Regions from separate parts of the Sporosarcina sp. SG10008 genome, predicted to be linked through region 2. Evidence: riboswitches for the same ligand, from Rfam matches in the RefSeq annotation. Region 2 holds a riboswitch; each other region holds the start of a gene.

Region 1 (7,243 bases), 2.0 Mb from region 2:
TTCTTTGTTCAAGACGGCAGTTGTTTTCGAATTCAAAGCATCCGACCCTGCATTCGACTCTGTCAAGGCGTAAGCACCAATCCATTCCCCACTTGTCAGTTTCGGTAAGTACTTTTCCTTTTGGGCTTCTGTACCAAAATAGACATATGGCAATGTACCAACACCAACATGAATATTAAACGAAACGCTAAATGAGCCGGCCGCACCCATTATCTCTGCAACGAGACCTGCAACCATTTTCCCTAACTCAAAACCGCCATAGGCTTCCGGGACTTCAATACCAAGAAGACCGATATCCCCAGCTTTTTCAAAAAGTACGCGAACATTTTGATTTTCTATCGATAAACCTTTTTCAAGTTGAGGCTTCACGTCCAGTTTCAGAAATTGTTTGGTTGTTTTAGCAATCATTTCATAGTCGTCTGTAAAATCTTCGGGTGTAAAATAGGAATAAGTCATACTACTATTTGTTAAATTAGTATCTGAGATTAAGTGTTGTATCTGCTCCATTTCTCATTCCCTCCATTCAATGTTATATATTGCAAGTTGCATGCCAATAAAATCTCGGACGGAACACAGATGTTTCTAAGCTATGGAAAGCGCCAACTGTCTAAGTGACTAGACAAATTGACGCTTCTATTTAGCAGTTTGCATTTATAACTGATAACGAGATAGTTTATTATAAAGAGTTGCTCTTGTAATGCCGAGACGTTTAGCCGCTTCCGACTTGTTCCCGCTTACTTCTCTTAATACTTTTTCAATGATATTCTTCTCTTCTTCCTCATGCACAAGTTGTCTTACTTCATTTCTTTCGCTTAACGACGAGGAAATAGTCATATATTCTTGTTTCTTTTCTATTCGAAAAAATTCGTTTGGCAAATCACTCATTTTAATATGGGATTCGCTTGTCAATGCAAATAATCTTTCCAATACATTAATTAACTCGCGTACATTCCCTGGCCAATGATATCGAAAGAATAGTTGCATGACTTCCTTATCAATCGTTTTCCCCTCACTATCGTACATTTGACAAAGAGTGGGTAGCTGTGCGGAAATAATCAGTGGGATATCGCTTTTCCGCTCCCTAAGTGGAGGAATATTCAAGGGGATCACGTGAAGCCGATAATATAAATCTTCTCTAAACTCGCCTTCCCTCACCATTTTTTCAAGATTTTTATTTGTAGCTGTAATAATCCGGAACTGGACCTGAATCGGTTCAGTTCCACCAATCCGTTCCACCTCTTTTTCCTGAATCACCCTAAGAATTTTCACCTGTGTCGCAAGGGGCATGTCACCAATTTCATCCAAGAAAATTGTTCCCATGTGAGCAAGCTCAAATTTTCCGGGTTTCCCTCCTTTTTTCGCACCTGTAAACGCACCTTCCATATAGCCAAATAACTCTGATTCGATTAAGTTCTCGGGAATTGCTGCACAATTAACACTGATAAAACGTCCACTGCTCATCTTACCCGTATCATGTATCGCCCTTGCAAATTGCTCTTTTCCAACACCACTTTCCCCAGTGATCAAAACGGGAGCCTTAGATTGTGCTGCCTTTCTTGCAAGCTTCTTTGTATTAGATATGGCGGGACTCTCTCCGAGAATATCTTCAAAAGTGAACCGTTTCTGTGCAGCAACTTTGCTCACCTCAATCGACGTTTCACTCCCTTTTCGTTGCTCTAACAAATCTATTTGAGTGATAATTTGCTGGACTTCAGAAACGCCTTCATAAATAAGCATACCGACGGCCCCAATAATACGACCATTTTTCCAAATCGGCATTCGGTGAACAACCATTTTTTGCCCCTGCAGCCAATGGATTTGATTACGCTCAGGGATACCCGTTCTAAGGACAATTGGTATCCTTGTATTCTCAATAACATTTTCTACTGGAAGGCCAATAGCCTCCTCCTTAGTCACGCCAACATAGCGGCTATAGTTTTCATTAAACAATTGAATCACACCCGCTTCATCTACAATCGTCAATCCTTCATAAGCCGTATCAAAACATAGTGTATACCACTCGATTGTCTCCTTTGATTTTTCAAGTCGTTGAAAAAGAGCTTGATTAATCTTCAGCAGTTCTAGTTGTGTGATTACTCCTTGGAGCATGCCTGTCTTCTCACATACGATATAGGTTGGACATCCATCCAATTGCTTCACGGAGAAATCTTCATTCACCGATTGGAAGACTGCACTAATAATAGAGTTAATCGGTTCATTCCAACCTATTCCACTCTTAATAGTAGCAAGGCAATCCCCTATTGTGACGACTCCGATTAGTCGTTCATGATCCACAACTGGCAGTTCCGAACAATGTCCTTCGGAGAGCAAACGTAATGTTTCTCCGATTTCAAGGTCCTTTGTCAACACTTGCGGATATTCGCTCATCCATTCTTTAACCCTATAATAATCTTCTTTTACCATTTCTCATCATCCACCTTTTGATAATGTGAAAAGGCGATGATCCATTCTCCAGCAGGCCTTACCTCCATGCCTTAAAGAACGAATCATCGCCGCTATTCAGTATTACTGCTCTTTTGTTAATACGGTCTTCGCTATTGACTCGTCCAATGCTTCAAATTCATCATAAGAAATAGTAACGTATAATTCACTTCTCGTTTGCATATCAGAAAGTGCTTGTTCTTGTGAGCCCTCATTGATGATTTTCTCAAAAACACGTTCATAGGCTTTGGCAGCAACTCTTAATGATGTGACTGGGTAAATTACCATTTGGAAACCCATTTCAGCAAATTCATCGGCGCTATAATAGGGTGTTTTTCCAAACTCAGTCATGTTTGCAAGCAAAGGAACCGAAATCTCTTTGGCAAACAGTCTGAATTCCTCTTCTGATTGAAGAGCTTCCGGGAAAATAGCATCCGCACCCGCTTCCACATATGCCTTCGCTCTATCAATCGCTTGCTCTAAACCTTCCACTGCGCGCGCATCTGTTCTCGCAACAATAAGAAGTGTCGGTGCAACCTGTTTCAACACTACTATTTTCTGCACCATTTCTTCAGTAGAAACCAAGTTCTTTCCATTCAAATGGCCACATTTCTTAGGTAACTGTTGGTCCTCTAATTGTACTGCTGCGACATTCGCTTCTACCATTTCACGGGCTGTCCTTGCTACATTCAATACACCACCAAAACCTGTATCTATATCAACAAGCAGCGGTAAATCGGTAGCACGCACTATATCCCTTGCTCGCTCCGCAACTTCAGTTGACGTCACAATCCCTAAGTCTGGTAAACCACGACTAGCCGTATAGGCGGCCCCCGATAAATAGAGTGCAGAAAATCCGGCATCTCGTGCAATAAGCCCTGCCATCGCATCATGCGCACCAGGGATTTGAACGATTCCTGATGCATGCATGATTGAATGGAATTTCTTAGCTAATGTCTCTTGTGATGATTGTTGATCAACAATCCACGCCATTGTCATTTCCCTCCTCTCTTAAAGCAAAAATAAGTCGACAAATTCTTTGACGTTCATCTGTTCTAACTTACTTTGGCTTTCGCACGCCACTTCTATTTCTGTTCGCTTCTTTTCAGGGTAATGAGTCATCAATGTAGCCGAAAATTTCTCGCGTATTTGAGGAATAGCTTCCTCTCTTCTAAAGCGATGACCAAGCGGATACTCACTTACAACTTTCTCTGTTGTGGAACCGTCTTTAAATGTAACTTGAACAGCATTGGCGATCGAGCGCTTGCTCGGATCGAGATAATCTTTACTATACTGCTCGTCCTCTACGACAATCATTTTATTTCTTAATTGATCGATTCGTGAGTCATTTGCCACGTCATCTTCATAATGATCTGCAACAACATCGCCATATAGTAAACCAAGTGCCGTAATGTATTGGATGCAATGGTCACGGTCAGCGGGATTGTTAAGCGGACCTACTTTATCGATAATCCGAATAGCAGATTCATGTGTCGTGATTGTAATTTTTTCAATATCATCAAGTCGCTCCTTTATCTCCTGATGCAGGATAATGGCACATTCCGCCGCTGTTTGCGCATGGAACTCGGCTGGATACGATACTTTAAACAGTATATTCTCCATCACATAAGAGTCTAAAGGACGTGCCAGTGTTAATTCCTTTTGATTGTATAAAACATCTTGGAATCCCCACTCCGGAGCGGATAGCGCTGTCGGGTAACCCATTTCGCCTGTCATTGCCATCATCGCCAGTCGTACACCCCTACTCGTTGCATCTCCTGCTGCCCACGATTTTCGTGAACCGGTATTAGGTGCATGACGATACGTTCTAAGGCTTGCGCCATCAATCCAGGCATTTGTCAACGCATTATTTATTTCTGTACGTCCCCCGCCAAGCATTTTGGTGACGACCGCAGTTGTAGCAATTTTGACGAAATGAACATGGTCAAGTCCAACACGGTTCAAACTATTATCTAATGCCAGTACGCCTTGGATTTCATGTGCTTTAATCATCATTTCCAATACATCACGTACAACAAGTGGTTTTTTTCCTTCCGAAAGACGTAAACGGCTTAGATAATCTGCTGTAGCTAAAATGCCACCTAAATTATCGGACGGATGACCCCACTCAGCAGCTAACCATGTGTCATTATAATCGAGCCATCGTATCATGCAGCCAATATTAAATGCGCCTTGGACCGGGTCCAGTACATACGATGTACCAGGTACACGACTGCCATTTGGAACAATAGTACCCGGTACTACAGGTCCTAGTAATTTCGTACACTCCGGATAGCTTAATGCCAATATTCCACACCCGATTGTATCTATTAACACATTATGTGCTGTCTTATATGCTTCCTCGCTTGTAATTTCTTTATTTAAAACATAGTCCGTAATTTCCTCTATCAGTGTGTCCATTGTCATTTGTTCTTTCAATTTCAACATCTAACTCTTCCTTTCCGCTTTCAATTTGTTTAGAATAGTACTAAGTGATGCCTAGTGTATCGCTGTTGTGGTGAACGGCCAGTTACAACTCCCCAGTTGAATGATTGCTGTGTCGTTCGCCTATATAATGAACCCTTGGACGGTATAAACGATTATTTTCATGTTGTTCAATAACATGCGCACACAATCCTACTGTTCTCGAACCAAAAAAGATTGGTGTGTATAATGGGATTGGAATGCCCAGCATCCAATATACCGGTGCCGCGTAATAATCTAGATTTGGATAAAGTCCTTTCTCTCTCTCCATTATGGTTTCTCCCGCCTCACACATTCGGTAAAGGAGATCGTCACCCTTTAGCGCACATAACTCCTTTAAAGCATCCTTCATTACCAAGGCCCTTGGATCCATCTTTTTCATATAGACTCGATGACCAAACCCCATAATTTTCTCTTTATCACGTAAACGCTTTTCTAATAACAATTCAAATGCGTCAACAGAACCAGCCTCTAAAAGCATATTCATGACTGCTTCATTCGCTCCTCCATGTAAATAGCCCTTTAAAGAAGCAACCGCTCCAGTCAATGCACCATATAAATCCGAAAACGTCGAGGCAATTACCCTTGCGGTGAAGGTGGAATTTGGCATTTCGTGCTCGCTATAAAGTAGTAGCGACTGGTCAAAAATAGATTCTTCCAACTCTGTCGGTTTCCTCCCCGTAATCATATAAAGGAAATTAGCACTGTATGACAATTCTTTCAACGGGTGAATTTGTTCCTCTTCCTGTAAAATGTGAAAGCTGTTCGCAATTATTTCTGGAATTTTGCCAAGTAACTCGTAAGCTCTTTTTTTATTGATAGCTAGAGTGTGCTGATCAATTTCCTTATCATAGCCCGCTAAAGCAGATATCCCAGTTCGCAATGCGTCCATTGGATGTGTCTCTTTAGGCAATGCTTGCAAAATCTTTGTGACACCTTCTGGCACACCATGCTCTTTTTTCAATTTATCTGCCACATCTGCTTTTTCAGTATCAGACGGCAAGGTATTTTCCATTAGCAAGTGGACAATATCAAGATACCCTTTTGTTTTTGAAAGCTCGATTAAATCGTATCCTTTGATAATAATCTGACCCAATTCCGTATCGAGCAGCGAAATGGATGTTTCAGTGGCGATCACGCCTTCAAGTCCTGGTAAAAATGTAAGTGTATTCGTCAAACTATTTTCCCCCAATCTGAATGGTTATGACTCTGAGATTTGTAAACGCTTTCACTTCACCAAAAATTATCCTATTTGTATCTGTTCGCAGCGCTTCCCCTTATTTCTGACCATAAAAAAAACAACTTCATAAGAGAAGTTGTTAAAGAGTGCTAGAATCCCAACTAAAAGAAAGCTGCCTGTTAAAAATAGGCATAGCTCATCCGCGCGTCCTTAACACCCCCTATCCTCGTAGGTCAACATGTGTTATAAAAAGAGGCAGGTCTCCTGGCTAATGATCATTGCTATTCGTACCTTCCCACTTTTTTATAAAAAGCAGTGGTTTAAACGAAATCGCTCCCATTTACAGTTGCGGGACAGCGTCGGATTCTCACCGAACTTCCCTTTTAAGCAGACCAATACGTCAGTATTAATCCGCACCTATTTTTACACATATTCAATTATCGAAATATCCCCTTGACTATAACACAAACTTTTAAATATTCCAATTCTTTATTCATATCTAATTTCTATTGTTTCAGAGAGGCATTAAGTATACCGACTTCAAGAATGCGTAAACAATAATTGGATACTCTTTTCATTTTTCATCACTTATCATTACTATTACATAAATAGGAAACGTATATTCAATCCCCATTTACATACTATATATGTTGAATTAAAGAATCCCATTGAATCTTCCGTGGCGCTCAATAAGGAGAGCGTTTTAATTCGGAGGCCACTGAAAAAGTACGATTTCCTTCAATCCGGTTGATTTCCGTTCCGAGCGGACGCTTTCCGCGGGCACGGCTTCAGCCAATCGAACAGCAAAGGGTTCGATTGGCCGTATTTCTGCGTTCTTGGCAGAAATTAAGGCATTCTTGCCCCGTGCTCCCAACGCTAACGCTTTTGCTCGCAAAAGCCGTTCTGCGTAACGGCACTTCCTGCGGGGTCTTCAGCTCGCGCTGTTCCCGCTGGAGTCGCCGCTCTTCACTACAATCAACTAGTTCTTACTATAAAAAAGAACTTTTTCAGTTTTCTCTTAATTCGGGGTGTGGATTGTAGAGCGCTTGGCGCTTTGGCGACCCCTTTGCCGCGCGTGCACTAGGGTGTTCATTATCGAGAGAAATGTAATTTCGAGATGTATATGCTGAGATTATA
Region 2 (7,243 bases):
AACCGCGAAGATTCAGAAGGTGGCAAACCATATTGGCTTGTCTGGGTAACAATCGATTTCCGCGAACAAGGGCCTTATTATGCGGGTGTTACAGCGTGTGAAATGGTCGTTAATCGTGAAAAACGCCGAGGGTATAAAGTGCTTGCCGATCACGTTAATCGGATGGATAAATCGATGAAACGGAATATCATTGTTGATCATATGGATGATAAATCAAAGCAGATTTTAGCTGAATTCCTTGCTGCTCATAACAAGGAAATGTGGGACAGAAGCGAACCAAAACTGCATGTTGATTTGAGTGTGGATTCGCCGGAGTTGTGAACAAAAAGTGACAAATTCCGCATACTTCTCAATCCGAGGTTGAATGTCAGCTTGAAAGGCAGTACACTGAAATCACAGCTTGCAATTGTAAGCTAGGACAACCGGAATCGTGCACTCCCTGATGAATAACGTATCAAACAAACCCAAGCGCGATACACCATTTAGCAGGACGCCTTGAACGGTAAAAAAGCTTTCCTTCCCCGATTTAATTCGGGAAAGGAAAGCTTTTTTGATTTTGATGAATTCGGGAGCGCCGCCCGATCATATTCCGCGCGAACCGATCATAACCAGTGCCGCCCGAACATATCCCGCGCAAACCGATCATAACCAGTGCCGCCCGATCATATCCCGCGCGAACCGATCATAACCAGTGCCGCCCGATCATATCCCGCGCAAACCGATCATAACCCAGCGCCGCCTGAACATATCCCGCGCAAACCGATCATAACCAGTGCCGCCCGAACATATCCCGCGCAAACCGATTATAACCCAGTGCCGCCCGAACATATCCCGCGCAAACCGATCATAACCAGTGCCGCCCGATCGTATCCCACGCGAACCGATCATAACCAGTGCCGCCCGATCATATCCGGCGATAACCGATCATAACCCAGCGCCGCCCGATCATATCCCGCGCTACCCGATCAAAAACGAGTGGCGACCAATCATATCCCCTAAATCCAAATCACTCAAAAAACGAAAACGGAAATAGTTCAAACTTCTTCCCGTCAGTTTCGCCTACTGTGCGCTGTTCTCGTAGCACTTTATCCGTACATAGCTTTTGTGGCATATCCTTTTCTTTTACATAAACAAGCCGTTGTTTCTCGCATTCATTTACAGCGATACCACCTGTGTCAACGTCAATAATGACGCCATTGACTCCATTCGGAGGGATGAACGGTTCGGGTGGAAGACCGCGATTTACGGTCTCCATGAAGTCGATCCATATTTTTTTCGATGCCGCTTTATCCGTCGTGTCGGTCAGTTGCTTTCCGACATCATATCCGGTCCAAATCCCCGCCGTTAGTGAAGGGGTGTAGCCAATTAAGTATTGATCCGAAATCGTCGTTCCAGATTTTGCTGCATAGGGCCGCGTCTGTTTTGAGCGCATAGATAAACCAGTGGCAGTAGAATAATCGTTGAACACTGGATCGAACATACCAGTCATCAGATGAGTAAGAACAAATGCATCCTGTTCGCTGATGACATGTTTCTTGCTTTGCTTCGGATGTTCATAGACCGTTTTTCCGTCTGCATCTGATATGGATAGAATCGTCGTTGGGACTGTTTCGATACCGCCTGACGCAACTCGGTTATAGGCATTTGTCATGTCAGAAAGTGTGACAAGTGAAGTGCCAAGTGCGGTTGCAGGAGATTCTTCGAATTCACCGTCAACGCCAAGACGTTCAGCCATTTTGCTGAATTTCTTATAACCGATATCTTCAAGCGTTTTCACTGCGTAAATGTTATCGGAAATAGCCAGTGCCTGCGCAAGCGAGATAGGGTGGCCAGCAAATTTACCGTTCACATTGTTTGGTTCATACGTCGAACGGCCTTCATCATAAGTGAAAATGGTTTTTTCCGTCGATAAAAATGTCAGTGGACTGAACCCATCTTCGAGTGCAGCTGCATACAAAATAGGTTTCATCGCTGAGCCGGGCTGACGCTTTGCTTGGGTCGCCCGGTTGAACGGACTTTCGGTATAATTTATCCCACCTATGAGCGATGTGATTGCACCCGTTCCTGTTTCTATCGACATGAACCCAACTTGTAAACCGCTATCCGGCATCCATTTAGCGATCGTTTCTTCGGCGGCTTGTTGGTGAAGTGGATCCAGCGTTGTCCGGATTGTCCAACCACCTTCTGCCGGATAGCGTCCTTTCGCTACAAGTACTTTTTCAGCCTCACGCCACACTTCATCCAGAAAATAAGGGGCAACGCGCTTAGAGTCAGCCCATTCGCGGTTTTTTAACGTAATTTGTTCGTTCGTCGCCCGTTCTTCTTGGCGCGCCGTAATGTACCCTTGCGCCTCCATAAGTGACAATACCAGCAATGTTCGTTCCCTCGATTTCTCGGGATTTTCAATAGGCGAATAAACCGAAGGACCTTTCGCGATGGCAGTAATAACGGCGGATTCCTCTAACGTCAGATCTTTTGCTGACTTTCCGAAATAAAACTTACTTGCCGCCTCGACACCATACATGCCATGTCCGAAGTAAACAGTATTCAAATAACCTTCTAAGATGACATCTTTTTCGTAAAATATTTCCATTCGATAGGCATAAAGTGCTTCAGTGATTTTCCGTTTCCATGTCTTTTCAAACGTCAAATACAAGTTTTTCGCATATTGCATGGTAATTGTGCTGGCTCCTTCGACTTTGCGCCCGGATTTCGCATCTTTCAAAAGGGCGCCTGCAATCCGTCTATAATCAAAACCGTTGTGGCTATAAAAATTCTTATCTTCTGTCGCAACGACTGCATCGATTAGAAACGGTGACATGTCATCGAGGTCTACCCAGTACCGTCGTTCTGCGGAAAACCGGTCGCCAATTTGCTTGCCATCTTTATCAAGAAAGACAGAAGCTTTTGGCACGCTTAAAGAAGGTGCGCCTGTAATTTGAGCATAGAGCCTGAGCGATAGGAAGATGGTCAGCACCGCCATTATCATCGTGACGGATAGCAGCAACAGCCTTCGTAATGCCGAGCGTCTTTTTTTCTGTTTCACATATACTGTCCGTTGCATACGATCCCGTCCCGTCCATATCTTTGCATCTAGTATGGGACGCATGGAAACAGATTAAACGGAACATGCGTAAAAACATGCATTGCTCGGATAGATTGAAATGTAGACCGTAAAAAGGATATAATAAGAAGATGTTTTCATGAAAAGGACAGTGAGTATATGGAATCGCGGGAAAAAGGGCGATATGTAACGATTAAGCTCCATTCGTCAATTCGCCATCCAGGCCAAGACGAGGAGAAGCATGAATTGAATGCAAAAGGTTTGCTGATTGAAAAAGCAGGTAAATCTTATTTGAAATATGAAGAACAACAAAGTGGAAAGTCGATTCAAACAATTGTTAAATTGGATTCTACAGACGCACTTATTATGCGTCGCGGTGCAGTTACGATGCGATTGCCATTTGTTGCAGCTGGTGAACGTCCAGGAACGTACGGCAGTGGACCGGCGACGTTTGACTTAGTTGTCAAAACGGACAAGCTCGATTTCAAGGAGCAAGAAGACAATTCCGGAGGACGCTTCAATGTGCATTACGATTTGCATGCAGAAGGATCGCTTCTTGGAACATACGAACTGACTATTACATACACGGAGGGAACAATATGAACGCGGTAGAACAGATTCAACAAGAGGTAAAAGTGGCACTTCGTCAAGCTGTAATTGATGCGGGTTTGGCAGAAGAAACGGCAATACCGGACATTATGCTTGAAACGCCTAATAACAAAGACAACGGCGATTATGCAACGAACATTGCTATGCAACTGACAAAGTTAGCGAAAAAGCCGCCGCGTGCAATTGCGGAAGCGATACTTGAAAAACTAAATACGGATGGCACTTCGATCGAATCGATTGAAATTGCAGGTCCTGGTTTCATCAATATAAAATTAAAAACGGATTACTTAGGCGGCATCGTCAAGACCGTTCTTGAACAAGGCGAGAACTACGGCCGTTCAAACTTTGGCAATAAACAAAAAGTCCAAGTTGAATTTGTTTCTGCTAATCCGACAGGTGACCTTCACCTTGGACATGCACGCGGAGCTTCTCTTGGTGATTCTCTATCCAACGTTCTCGATTTCGCTGGCTACGATGTGGCACGTGAATACTACATTAACGATGCAGGAAATCAAGTGCACAACCTTGCTAATTCTGTTGAAGCACGTTATTTCCAAGAACTCGGGTTGGATAAAGAAATGCCTGAAGACGGCTACCAAGGACCGGACATTATTAATATCGGTAAAATGCTGGCAGCTGAATATGGCGACAAATACGTCAACACGCCAGATGAAGAGCGTTATGCATTCTTCCGCCAATATGGCCTGGAGCATGAATTAGAAAAGCTAAAAACAGACCTTGCGAATTTCCGTGTGTCGTTTGATGTCTGGTTCTCTGAAACTTCATTGTATGAAAACGGCAAAATCGATGTTGCTCTTGATAAATTACGTGCCAATGGCCATGTCTTTGAAGAAGATGGCGCAACATGGTTCCGTTCAACAACTTTCGGTGATGACAAAGATCGTGTGTTAATTAAAAACGACGGTACTTACACGTATTTGACACCGGATATCGCGTACCATGAGGATAAATTGTTCCGCGGATTCGATAAAATTATCAATATTTGGGGCGCAGATCACCATGGTTATATTCCACGGATGAAAGCGGCAATCGAAGCGCTTGGTTACGGCAACGACACACTCGAAGTCAGTGTCGTACAAATGGTTCAGTTATATAAAGACGGTGAAAAGTTCAAGATGAGTAAACGTACGGGGAAAGCTGTAACCTTGCGTGAGCTAGTTGAGGAAGTTGGTCTGGACGCAGTCCGTTACTTCTTCGCAATGCGTTCAGGTGACTCGCAGATGGACTTCGACCTAGATCTAGCGATTTCTCAGTCGAATGAAAACCCTGTGTACTACGCACAATACGCGCATGCACGGATTTCATCAATCTTGCGCCAAGCTGATGAAAATGGCATGGCTGTATCTGTGGATAATGTTTCTTTACTGCAAGCTGAAAAAGAGTTGGAATTACTGAAGAAAATCGGTGACTTCCCGCAAGTAATCAGTGATGCAGCGAGAATTCGTTCACCACACCGCGTTGCAACATATATCCAAGAACTAGCGGCTACATTCCACAGCTTTTATAACGCAGAAAAAGTGCTAGACCCAGACAACCGCGAACTATCGGAAGCACGTCTAGCATTAATTACAATCACACGCACAACAATTGCAAATGCATTGAAACTTATTGGTGTTTCTGCTCCAGAAAAGATGTAATAAAATTGAACGCCATACTTGAGAGATTGTTATCTCTCAAGTATGGCGTTTTTCACATGCAGATATTCTCCCTATATATGTTGAACAAATGAATACGATGCATGCTCTTTACAAGGGCTTTTGGAAGGCCGCTGAATAAGTCCAACTACCTGGAATGAATTAGAAATCCTGCTAATATCGCTTCGACGCTTTGTGGATGCCTCCCGCGATAAGCCAGAAAGAAGACCGCTTTCAGTCTTATCGCTCCGGCTACCACGAAGGCGCGCCTTCGCTGGATTGTCTATATAATAGAATGCACATTGCATTGTCGGGGAAAAGACCTGTAGCTCGTAGTATGTCTTTCTTCAATGAAATTAGTATAAAATAGTACTCACATTATAATCTCAGTCCAAACTCATGGCGAGAGGCATCCCCAAAGCGCCAAGCGATCTGTAATCCACACGCCGAACTACAACTCTTCCGATTAATGTACACTCTAGCGCCAAGCGATCTACAATCCACATTCCGAATTAATACTCTCTCATCATCGAGCGACACAACAGATTCAACGGGATTCTTTAATTCAACATATCTAAATCTACAAATCTCCCTCACTATCGACACAATAAAAATTTGTAGTATACTGAAAGTTGTACAAAATACATACCAAACATAAAGGTGCCCCGCATTAAAAACGGGGTTAAAAGGGAAGTCGGTTCAATGCCGGCGCGGTCCCGCCACTGTAAGTGTGAGTTAGTCGCAATGTGTCACTGGAAAAAGTTCCGGGAAGACGCGGCAAGCCTTGAACACGAGCCAGGAGACCTGCCTTTATGGATCACACGTACCCTACGAGGATAGGATTAGTGAAAATCGACGTCACTGTGCGTCCAGATTTTTACTCAGCTTATTCCTCCGTAGCAATTACGGGGGATTTTTATTTGGAACAAACAGGAGGAAAACAACATGAAAAAGATTTGGCAATTAGGATTAACGGCATTTTTGGCAGTATTCTTGCTCGCAGCATGTGGAACAGCTGCTACACCAGATAAGCCGAAAGTAGATGGAACACCGGAAGCGGAAGTGGTCAAAGCTGACTTCCCGCTTACGCTAACGGACTCGGTTGGCAATGAAATTACCCTGGAAACTGCACCGGCAACAATCGTTTCTATGGTTCCAAGCAACACGGAAATATTGTTTGAACTAGGTCTTGGGGATGCGATTGTCGGCGTCAATGACTACGATGATTATCCAGCAGAAGCACTTGAAAAAGAGAAAATCGGCGGCCAGGATTTCAACGTCGAAAAAATCGTTTCCATGAACCCTGAAATTGTTTTTGCACATGAATCAGGACTTGGAACAGGCAAAGAAGGACTGCAACAAATCCGCGATGCAGGAATCCCAGTCTTTGTTGTGAAAAATGCAGCGAGTTTCGAAGAAACGTACACAACGATTGAAACAATCGGTCAAGCGACTGGTAAAACAGTAGAAGCAGAAAAAATCATTACGGATATGAAAGCAAAAGTAGAAGAAGTATTGGCGAAAATAGCAACAGTCGACAATAAAAAAACAGTTTTCGTTGAAACATCACCTGAGCCAAACATTTACACACCAGGAAAAAATACATTTATGGATCAAATGCTAGAAATGATTGGTGCTGAAAATATTGCTGCTGATCAGGAAGACTGGTTTATGATAGCTCCGGAAGAAATTATTAACCGTAATCCAGATGTAATTATCGTGTTGTATGATATCGAAACGGCAGTTGCAGACGTTTATGCACGCCCAGGTTTCGATACGATTACGGCAATTAAAGAAAAAGCTGTTGTTCAAGTTAAAGAGAATATCACTAGCCGTACAGGCCCCCGTCTTGCTGAAGGGCTTGAAGAAATAGCAAAAGCCATCTACCCTGAGGCTTTCGGTGAGTAAATCCAGC
Region 3 (7,243 bases), 600 kb from region 2:
AGGTAAATTAAAAGCGTGGAAAGTCTATTATGACTGCCACGCTTTTTTTGATGCCTTTTTCACCGGATCATTTTCAGTCCGCTTTCGGCGAACTATTCATTGCTCCTAGTTAATCCTGTTGCGAATAGTTGCCTGTCGCATCCCTACACATCAAGACATCTCGGTAATCATATAGAGGTCGTTCAATTCAAAGCAATTCAAAGTAATTGTACAAGAAGCGGCTATATATGTTGAATTAAAGAATCCTATTGAATCAGTTGTGGTGCTCAATAATGAGAGAGCTGTTATTCGGGTTGTGGATTGTAGATCGCTTGGCGCTTTGGGGATGCCTTTGACCGTAAGCCTGGATTAGCGCTTCGCATCCAGTCTTACGGCTTCGGCGACCCCTGTTAAGGTGCCTTCGCTCAGTATATATACCGGATTCAACATATATAATTATAGTCAAGAAATCCGCAATCTAGGTTGCAGATTTCATCGCAGATAATGAAATGCGCTATCTCACATAGACCACCCAGCGCAGGCGCGTCTTCGTGGTAGCCGGAGCGATAAGACTGAAAGCGGTCTCCTTTCTGGCTTATCGCGGGAGGCATCCACAAAGCGTCGAAGCGGTATTGGCAGGAATTCTAATTTGCTCTAAGTATTGGGGCTTTTTCAGTGGCCTCTCAAAAGCCCTTGTAAAGCGTATACGCCGTATTCATTTGTTCAACATATATAGTGTTGGATTCAGTTATTTACTGGTTGTTTTTTAAGCTTAATCTTCTGGTGAACCGATTACTTCGTGTTTGATTTCATCGAATGCTTTTTGGAGGTTACGTGAATAAAGTTTTTTTACCTCTTCGTTTATAGACGTTGTTTTTCCAATCTGTTCTTCGTAATAAGAATAAGTTGAAGACAGTGATTGTGATTCGCTTATGATGAGATTTGTCATTAAGACATGTTTGAATGCGTCCAGATAATATTCTTTTGTTCCAAGTTTCATTGGCTAAAATCCCTTTCTTTTATGGAAATAAAAAAGCATCTTCCTAGTTAAACGTAAGGAAGATGCTAGTATGCGTAAATTTGTATGGTCGCTTGTTGCCGTAACGAATGGTTCGTAAACAGAAGTACACTATTGACTGCACAGTGAAATAAGAGGTATTGAGTCCTCTTATGTTTCTTTTGTATTACGTTCTTTCGTACGGCGGCTTTTACAAGAAATTGCTCGATCATAGCCGCACTTAACACCTCCTATCCGCGTAGGGAATTGGTGTGTACTGAAATAGGCAGGTCTCCTGGCTCATGATCATCGCGTTCTTTTCCCTTCCCATTCGTAACGAACAGTGGATTTGAAAAGAGTACTCCCATTTACAGTTGCGGGACAGCGTCGGTTTTTCACCGAACTTCCCTTTTAAGCTTTTATACAAACGTAAAAAAGCACCTAATTTCTACACGTTATTCAGTTGTGCTTTTACTATAACATACATATTGTCTGACTTAACACGATTGCTAAACAAGGGGTTCATTAATGGCCCATTACCGCAAATTTGGACAAGAAAATGTCTATCCCTCTTACTATAATCAAGCTGGGGGGATAGAAAATGAATAAAATAAAAACAAAAGATCCATATCGAGTTTATATTTCTACATGCTTCTTATCACAATTATTTTTCACATTTATATTTACGGTGAACTTGTTGTACCATGTGCAAACTGTAAAACTTGATCCGCTTCAACTTGTGTTAATTGGGACCGTTTTGGAGCTTTCCGTTTTTCTTTTTGAGATTCCAACTGGGGTTGTTTCGGATTTAAAAAGTCGGAAGTTATCTTTAATAATTGGGTATATATTAATAGGAATCGGTTTTTTAATTGAAGGGGTATTTCCCTATTTTGTAACAGTGCTAGTGGCTCAAATTGCATGGGGGATTGGCTATACCTTTACTAGCGGCTCTCAGCAAGCCTGGATTGCAGATGAAATAGGGGAGGAACGTGCTTCACTGGCATTTATAAAAGGGGCAAAGGCCGGTAATCTTGGCCAAATTATAGCTATTCCGCTCAGTATTTTAATGGGCTATTTTATGATTAACCTACCAATCATTATCGGCGGGCTATGTATGATTGGATTAGCCGTCTATTTAATGATTTTTATGAAAGAAGAAAACTTCAAACCGTTAGATAAAGAAGGAAGAATATCTACGCTGGGAAGTATGAAGGAGAATATGGGCAATATTATTTCCTATTCCAAAGCGAGCTTCATCATAAGGATGCTATTTCTCATTGCTTTATTTATTGGGTTTTATAGTGAAGGTTTTGACCGATTATGGATCGCTCATTTTTTGGAGGTCTCAAATATATCTTCGTTAACGATTGAGAAGTTAGTTGTGATAATGGGGGGAATTCAGTTCATTGTCGTGCTTATTTCCTTTGCAGCACTCCATTTTCTGAATCGAAGTGCTATCCACCAAAATCTAAGGCAGATTTATGTTGTTCTTTTTGTGGCCAGCTTCTTCATCGTCATTTCATTAATTGGCTTTGCATTCTCAACGTATATGATCAGCTTGCTAATTTTTTATGTAATCATTCAAGTGACAAGGCAAGTCATGTATCCATTAGAGGATATTTGGCTTAATAAAATTATTCCTGATTCCTCTGTACGTGCAACATTCTTTTCGGTTAAGGGACAAGTGGACGCTATTGGTCAAATTGGAGGTGGTCCGGTAATTGGGATTATAGCATCGAGCTTTACGATAAAAATTGCTATCATTGTTAGTGCAATTTTGTTAACTCCTGTATTACTTTTATATAAAGTTGTCTTAAACAAGTCTAGAGAGTGAATCGATCACTCTCTATTTCTTTCTTTGATCGGCAGGTAAATTTCCATATATATTTTTTCATAATCCCAGTCATGACAGTGTTCATCGTAATACTCAAAGTCATAGCTTGTTTCATCGACTTCATAAAGAGATTGAGGCAACCAATCTTCTAAAATATAGAGCCAAGTTCCCTTGATGGAAGAGACAAACTGTTCGACTTCAACAAGTGGAGTCCTAAAAACCGCATAAGTAGCATCTGGAATTTGCAGTTTTGTCAGTCCAGCAGGTAGTTGAACATCTCGATCATAATTTACCGCGAATAAATAAGTAAATCTATCTTCTATTTCGACGCTACTAAGATTGATACAATATTCTCCATGTTTTTTTGGAGATAATGCTTCGTACAGAGTGCTTTCGATTGATTCATCCGGGGAAATTCTTTGGTCCCAAAAGGCAGGTGCATCTCTTGTGTAAAAGACATTTTCGATAACACTCTCAAATGTTTTACCCGCAATAGTAAAAGCTGGTTTCTGAACAATTTTCGGTTGCATAACAATGCCACCTACTTTTTTTTGCCTAAGGCTCAAAAGGTCAATTTTTTGAGGCAATGATAGCGGACAGTGGAGCCTATATAAGCTTGGTGGACTGCCAAAATATTTCTTGAAAGCCTTTGTAAAGCCAGAATGCGTCTCAAATCCATAGTCTAATGCAATTTGAATTATTTTTTCGCCTTTTACTAATTCATATAATGCGTATTGCAGTTTTCTTTTTAAAACATAGTCCATAATTGTATAACCAACATGGTTATTAAAAATCCTATAAAAATGATAAGGAGAATAACCAACCAGTTTAGCTAGTTCCTCAGGTTTAATGTCCTCTTTAATATGGTCCTCCACATAATCGATTACATGCTGCAATAAAATTAACTGTTGGATATCAATCGCCTGCCTCTTTGCTCTATAAAATAGCTAATCATTCCTAACAGTGGGAACTGTCCTATAGCAACTCTATCATTTAGAAGGGGAATGTGAATACAATTTTTGGGCTTTAGGGACTCTTTTTTATTTTGGTAATACGTTATAAAAATAGGATAATCAAAGTTTGAGAAGTTATTTTACTATGATCCAAGATTTGAATGAAAGTACAACAGGCACATGATGCATCCTTCATTTCTTGTTAATGGTGTATTTGGTTAAGTTAAAAACTAACCAACAGTTACGTTTAGTGTTAAAATTTAGGTAATGGGAAATTGATTGAATACATAAGAAATAAACTTACTCGATCTTTTATGCACTCTATATGTTGAACAAATGTATACCTGCATAAAGAAAGCGAGGGCATCTTAAAAGGATTTAAACGATGAAAGTGGAAAAGTTTAATTCAATAACTTTGAGGGAGGAAGTTACTTTGAAGAAAATAATCATGTTATTAATAGTAATACTGGTTTTAACAGCTTGTGCAAAAAGGGTTAGCAATGATTATAAATTTAAAGGAGAAAGTGAACACTGGGAAGCCGAATATGTTTATAGGGGAACGGAAATTTGGAAGAAAGATAACGGCGATAGAACGTACTCCAACGAAGATAACTATCAATTTTTATTGAAATACAAAGGATCTTTAGAAGAATTGTCTTCAATAAGGAAACTTGAATACGCTCATAAAACGAATTCTAGTGGCGGGGAAACGACGAAAGAATTTGATGGGCCCCCTGAAGAGCTATTATTTACAGCTAGCGGGGCTTCAGAAGGCGGAACAAAAATAAACGAAGATGAAGTTATACAAGTAAATGTAAAATGGGGTGACCTTGAAGAGTCATTCGAATTGCATAATAAAAGTAAGTAACCTTGTTTGGGTACTTGGTACTTGCATAAAAAAGGGGAAATAGGGGGTTTTGGCGAAAAGAAGTTTTAGAAAGGTATTTGGGTGGGGATTGTGGGCTCAAATACTTACATAAAATGAGGTGTGTATATGAAAGATCACGTGATTACAAACATTGTAGAATGTATGGCTTCCAGTGAAGAGGTTCAACGAATTCAGACAGAGCATCGTCTTAAGCTCATTGAGTCCTGGGGAATAAAAGAAGGAAGTAGTGTTTTAGAAATCGGTTGTGGACAGGGGGATACGACGGCTGCGTTAGCTTATATCGTCGGAGAACAAGGATTTGTTCTCGGGATAGATATTGCATCTCCAGATTATGGAGCCCCGATAACTGTAGGTGATTCTGCTCGTTATTTACAGCAGTCTAAGTTAGGAAAGCAGCTTAAAATGGAATTTAACGTTGATGTTTTATCAGCAGAGGTAGATTTTCCTGAAAAAAGTTTTGACTATATTGTTTTCTCACATTGTTCCTGGTACTTAAAATCATTTGAGGAACTCGAGGGGATTTTAAAGAAGGTTAGAAAATGGGGCAAGACCTTATGTTTTGCTGAATGGGATTCAAGAATTCAAATGATTGAGCAATACCCTCATTTCTTGGCCGTGCTTATTCAATCCCAGTATGAGTGCTTCAAAGAAAGCAGTCTTTCAAATGTACGTACCTTATTTACACCAATGGATATAAAGCGTGTTGTCGAAAATGCAGGCTGGACAATTGTAAATGAGCAATCCGTTCATTCTCCTAAGCTACAAGATGCGGAATGGGAAATTGCGATGACCGTAGCTGATTACAAAGAGGAGATTAATAACCTTGTTGATCTGCCTGGAAAACTAAAATCACTAATTCAATCTGAAGTGATTTTGTTAGAAGAAGCGCAAAAGAATCATGCGATTAAACCGATGTCAACCTACGTATTTATCGCAGAATAGTGAAGTTGTACGATTGTAAAGTTTTGATTTTTCATTATTTTTCAACACCCCTTATTGTACACTGTAAGTAGGGAGTGAGAGGGGGAATGAGGGCGTGAAGAAGTACAGTAAAGAGGAGAACAGTTGGATTTTCTATGACTGGGCAAACTCGGCATATTCGATTATTATCACGACTGCGGTGTTTCCGCTTTATTATAAGGCGGTGGCGACGGATGCAGGCGTGAGTATGTCGAATTCAACTGCTTATTTGGGGTATACAGTTGCTATTGCAACATTCATACTCGCGATGATTGGACCTCTTTTAGGAACGATTGCCGATTATGAAGGATTAAAGAAGAAGTTCTTTCTATTCTTTTTCCTTATGGGGACAGCTGCGACACTTTCATTGGCATTCGTACCGGGCGGTAACTGGTTATGGTTATTGATCATCTACACCATCACAGCCGTTGGTTTTCATGGGGCAAATATATTTTACGATGCATTTTTAGTGGACGTTACACCAGAGGAGCGAATGAACAAGATATCGGCAAGGGGCTTCGGGTTGGGCTATATCGGGAGCACGATTCCGTTCATTATCAGTATTGCTATTATTCTTTTAGCTGGTAAAGAGATTATTCCACTTACGACGTCAACCGCAAGTAGGATAGCCTTTGTCATTACAGCGATTTGGTGGTTTGTGTTCACAATTCCGATGGTCAAAAATGTTCATCAGATCCATGGTATTAAGCGTGAACCAAATTTATTGGCAAGTAGTTTCAGACGTCTTGGCGGTACATTTAAAGAAATCCGCAAATACCGGACAGTTTTTTTATTTTTATTGGCTTATTTCTTTTATATAGACGGAGTTGGAACAATTATTTCAATGTCCACGGCTTACGGATCGGATTTAGGGATTAGCGCAGAAAACCTTCTTATTATCTTGTTTGTCACGCAGGTTGTGGCGGCGCCATTCGCAATTCTTTACGGCAAATTGGCGCAGAAGTTTACCGGGAAAAAGATGTTATACGTGGGAATCTGTGTTTATATCATTGTGTGTATTTATGCGTTTTTCATGAAAACAACGATGGACTTCTGGATCTTGGCGATGCTTGTTGCAACGTCACAAGGCGGCATTCAAGCATTGAGTCGTTCATATTTTGCAAGGCTTGTACCAAAAGAAAAGTCGAATGAGTTTTTCGGCTTCTATAATATTTTCGGCAAATTTGCGTCCGTCATGGGGCCTTTACTGGTAGCAGTGACTGCCCAGATGACTGGAAGCTCTGCATACGGGGTATTCAGCCTGATAATCCTGTTCATTATCGGAATCATTATTCTCTCACGTGTTCCTGAACCAGATGTAAAGATAACAACGACATATTAAAATTGAAAAGCGTTGCACACATTGTAGGATGTGTGCAACGCTTTTCGATTTGTCTCTCAATCAACTTTATCAATTTTATCAACTTGCAGAATTCTGAAACCGCCTTTTTCAAGTTTTTCGGTTAGTTTATCGATTTCTGCATCAGTCTTTCCGCTTTCAAGTGTGATAACTACTCTTCGAGCAAGAACGGAGCCATTATCCAGCGTGAACATGCCTTCAATATTTTCACCGCGTAACGTTTTCGTCAGTTTTTCAATCATACCTTTAGCTTCAGTTGAAGATAGCGTAA

The links. A riboswitch is a leader RNA that binds a small molecule or an ion and turns the genes downstream of it on or off. The one in region 2 is predicted to bind cobalamin.
Region 1: it holds a riboswitch for cobalamin, as region 2 does, so the genes downstream of both, mmgD (citrate synthase) here and ACGLYD_RS16620 (ABC transporter substrate-binding protein) in region 2, are expected to answer to the same signal.
Region 3: it holds a riboswitch for cobalamin, as region 2 does, so the genes downstream of both, ACGLYD_RS19480 (hypothetical protein) here and ACGLYD_RS16620 (ABC transporter substrate-binding protein) in region 2, are expected to answer to the same signal.

What each region holds. Positions count from the first base shown of each region.
Region 1 covers NZ_CP172607.1:830,391-837,633, reverse strand. Annotated here, with positions in the region: gene ACGLYD_RS04210 (acyl-CoA dehydrogenase family protein) at 1-507, opposite strand, end outside; gene ACGLYD_RS04205 (sigma 54-interacting transcriptional regulator) at 652-2,424, opposite strand; gene prpB (methylisocitrate lyase) at 2,527-3,435, opposite strand; gene ACGLYD_RS04195 (bifunctional 2-methylcitrate dehydratase/aconitate hydratase) at 3,454-4,890, opposite strand; gene mmgD (citrate synthase) at 4,973-6,103, opposite strand; cobalamin riboswitch at 6,343-6,542, opposite strand.
Region 2 covers NZ_CP172607.1:3,548,561-3,555,803, reverse strand. Annotated here, with positions in the region: gene ACGLYD_RS16640 (YwhD family protein) at 1-321, shown strand, start outside; gene ACGLYD_RS16635 (transglycosylase domain-containing protein) at 1,007-3,064, opposite strand; gene ACGLYD_RS16630 (DUF1934 domain-containing protein) at 3,224-3,667, shown strand; gene argS (arginine--tRNA ligase) at 3,664-5,331, shown strand; cobalamin riboswitch at 5,970-6,155, shown strand; gene ACGLYD_RS16620 (ABC transporter substrate-binding protein) at 6,274-7,236, shown strand; gene ACGLYD_RS16615 (iron ABC transporter permease) at 7,229-7,243, shown strand, end outside.
Region 3 covers NZ_CP172607.1:4,147,879-4,155,121, forward strand. Annotated here, with positions in the region: gene ACGLYD_RS19475 (hypothetical protein) at 1-2, shown strand, start outside; gene ACGLYD_RS19480 (hypothetical protein) at 752-979, opposite strand; cobalamin riboswitch at 1,244-1,436, opposite strand; gene ACGLYD_RS19485 (MFS transporter) at 1,578-2,810, shown strand; gene ACGLYD_RS19490 (AraC family transcriptional regulator) at 2,816-3,706, opposite strand; gene ACGLYD_RS19495 (hypothetical protein) at 4,149-4,631, shown strand; gene ACGLYD_RS19500 (class I SAM-dependent methyltransferase) at 4,758-5,594, shown strand; gene ACGLYD_RS19505 (MFS transporter) at 5,689-6,954, shown strand; gene ACGLYD_RS19510 (CBS domain-containing protein) at 7,011-7,243, opposite strand, start outside.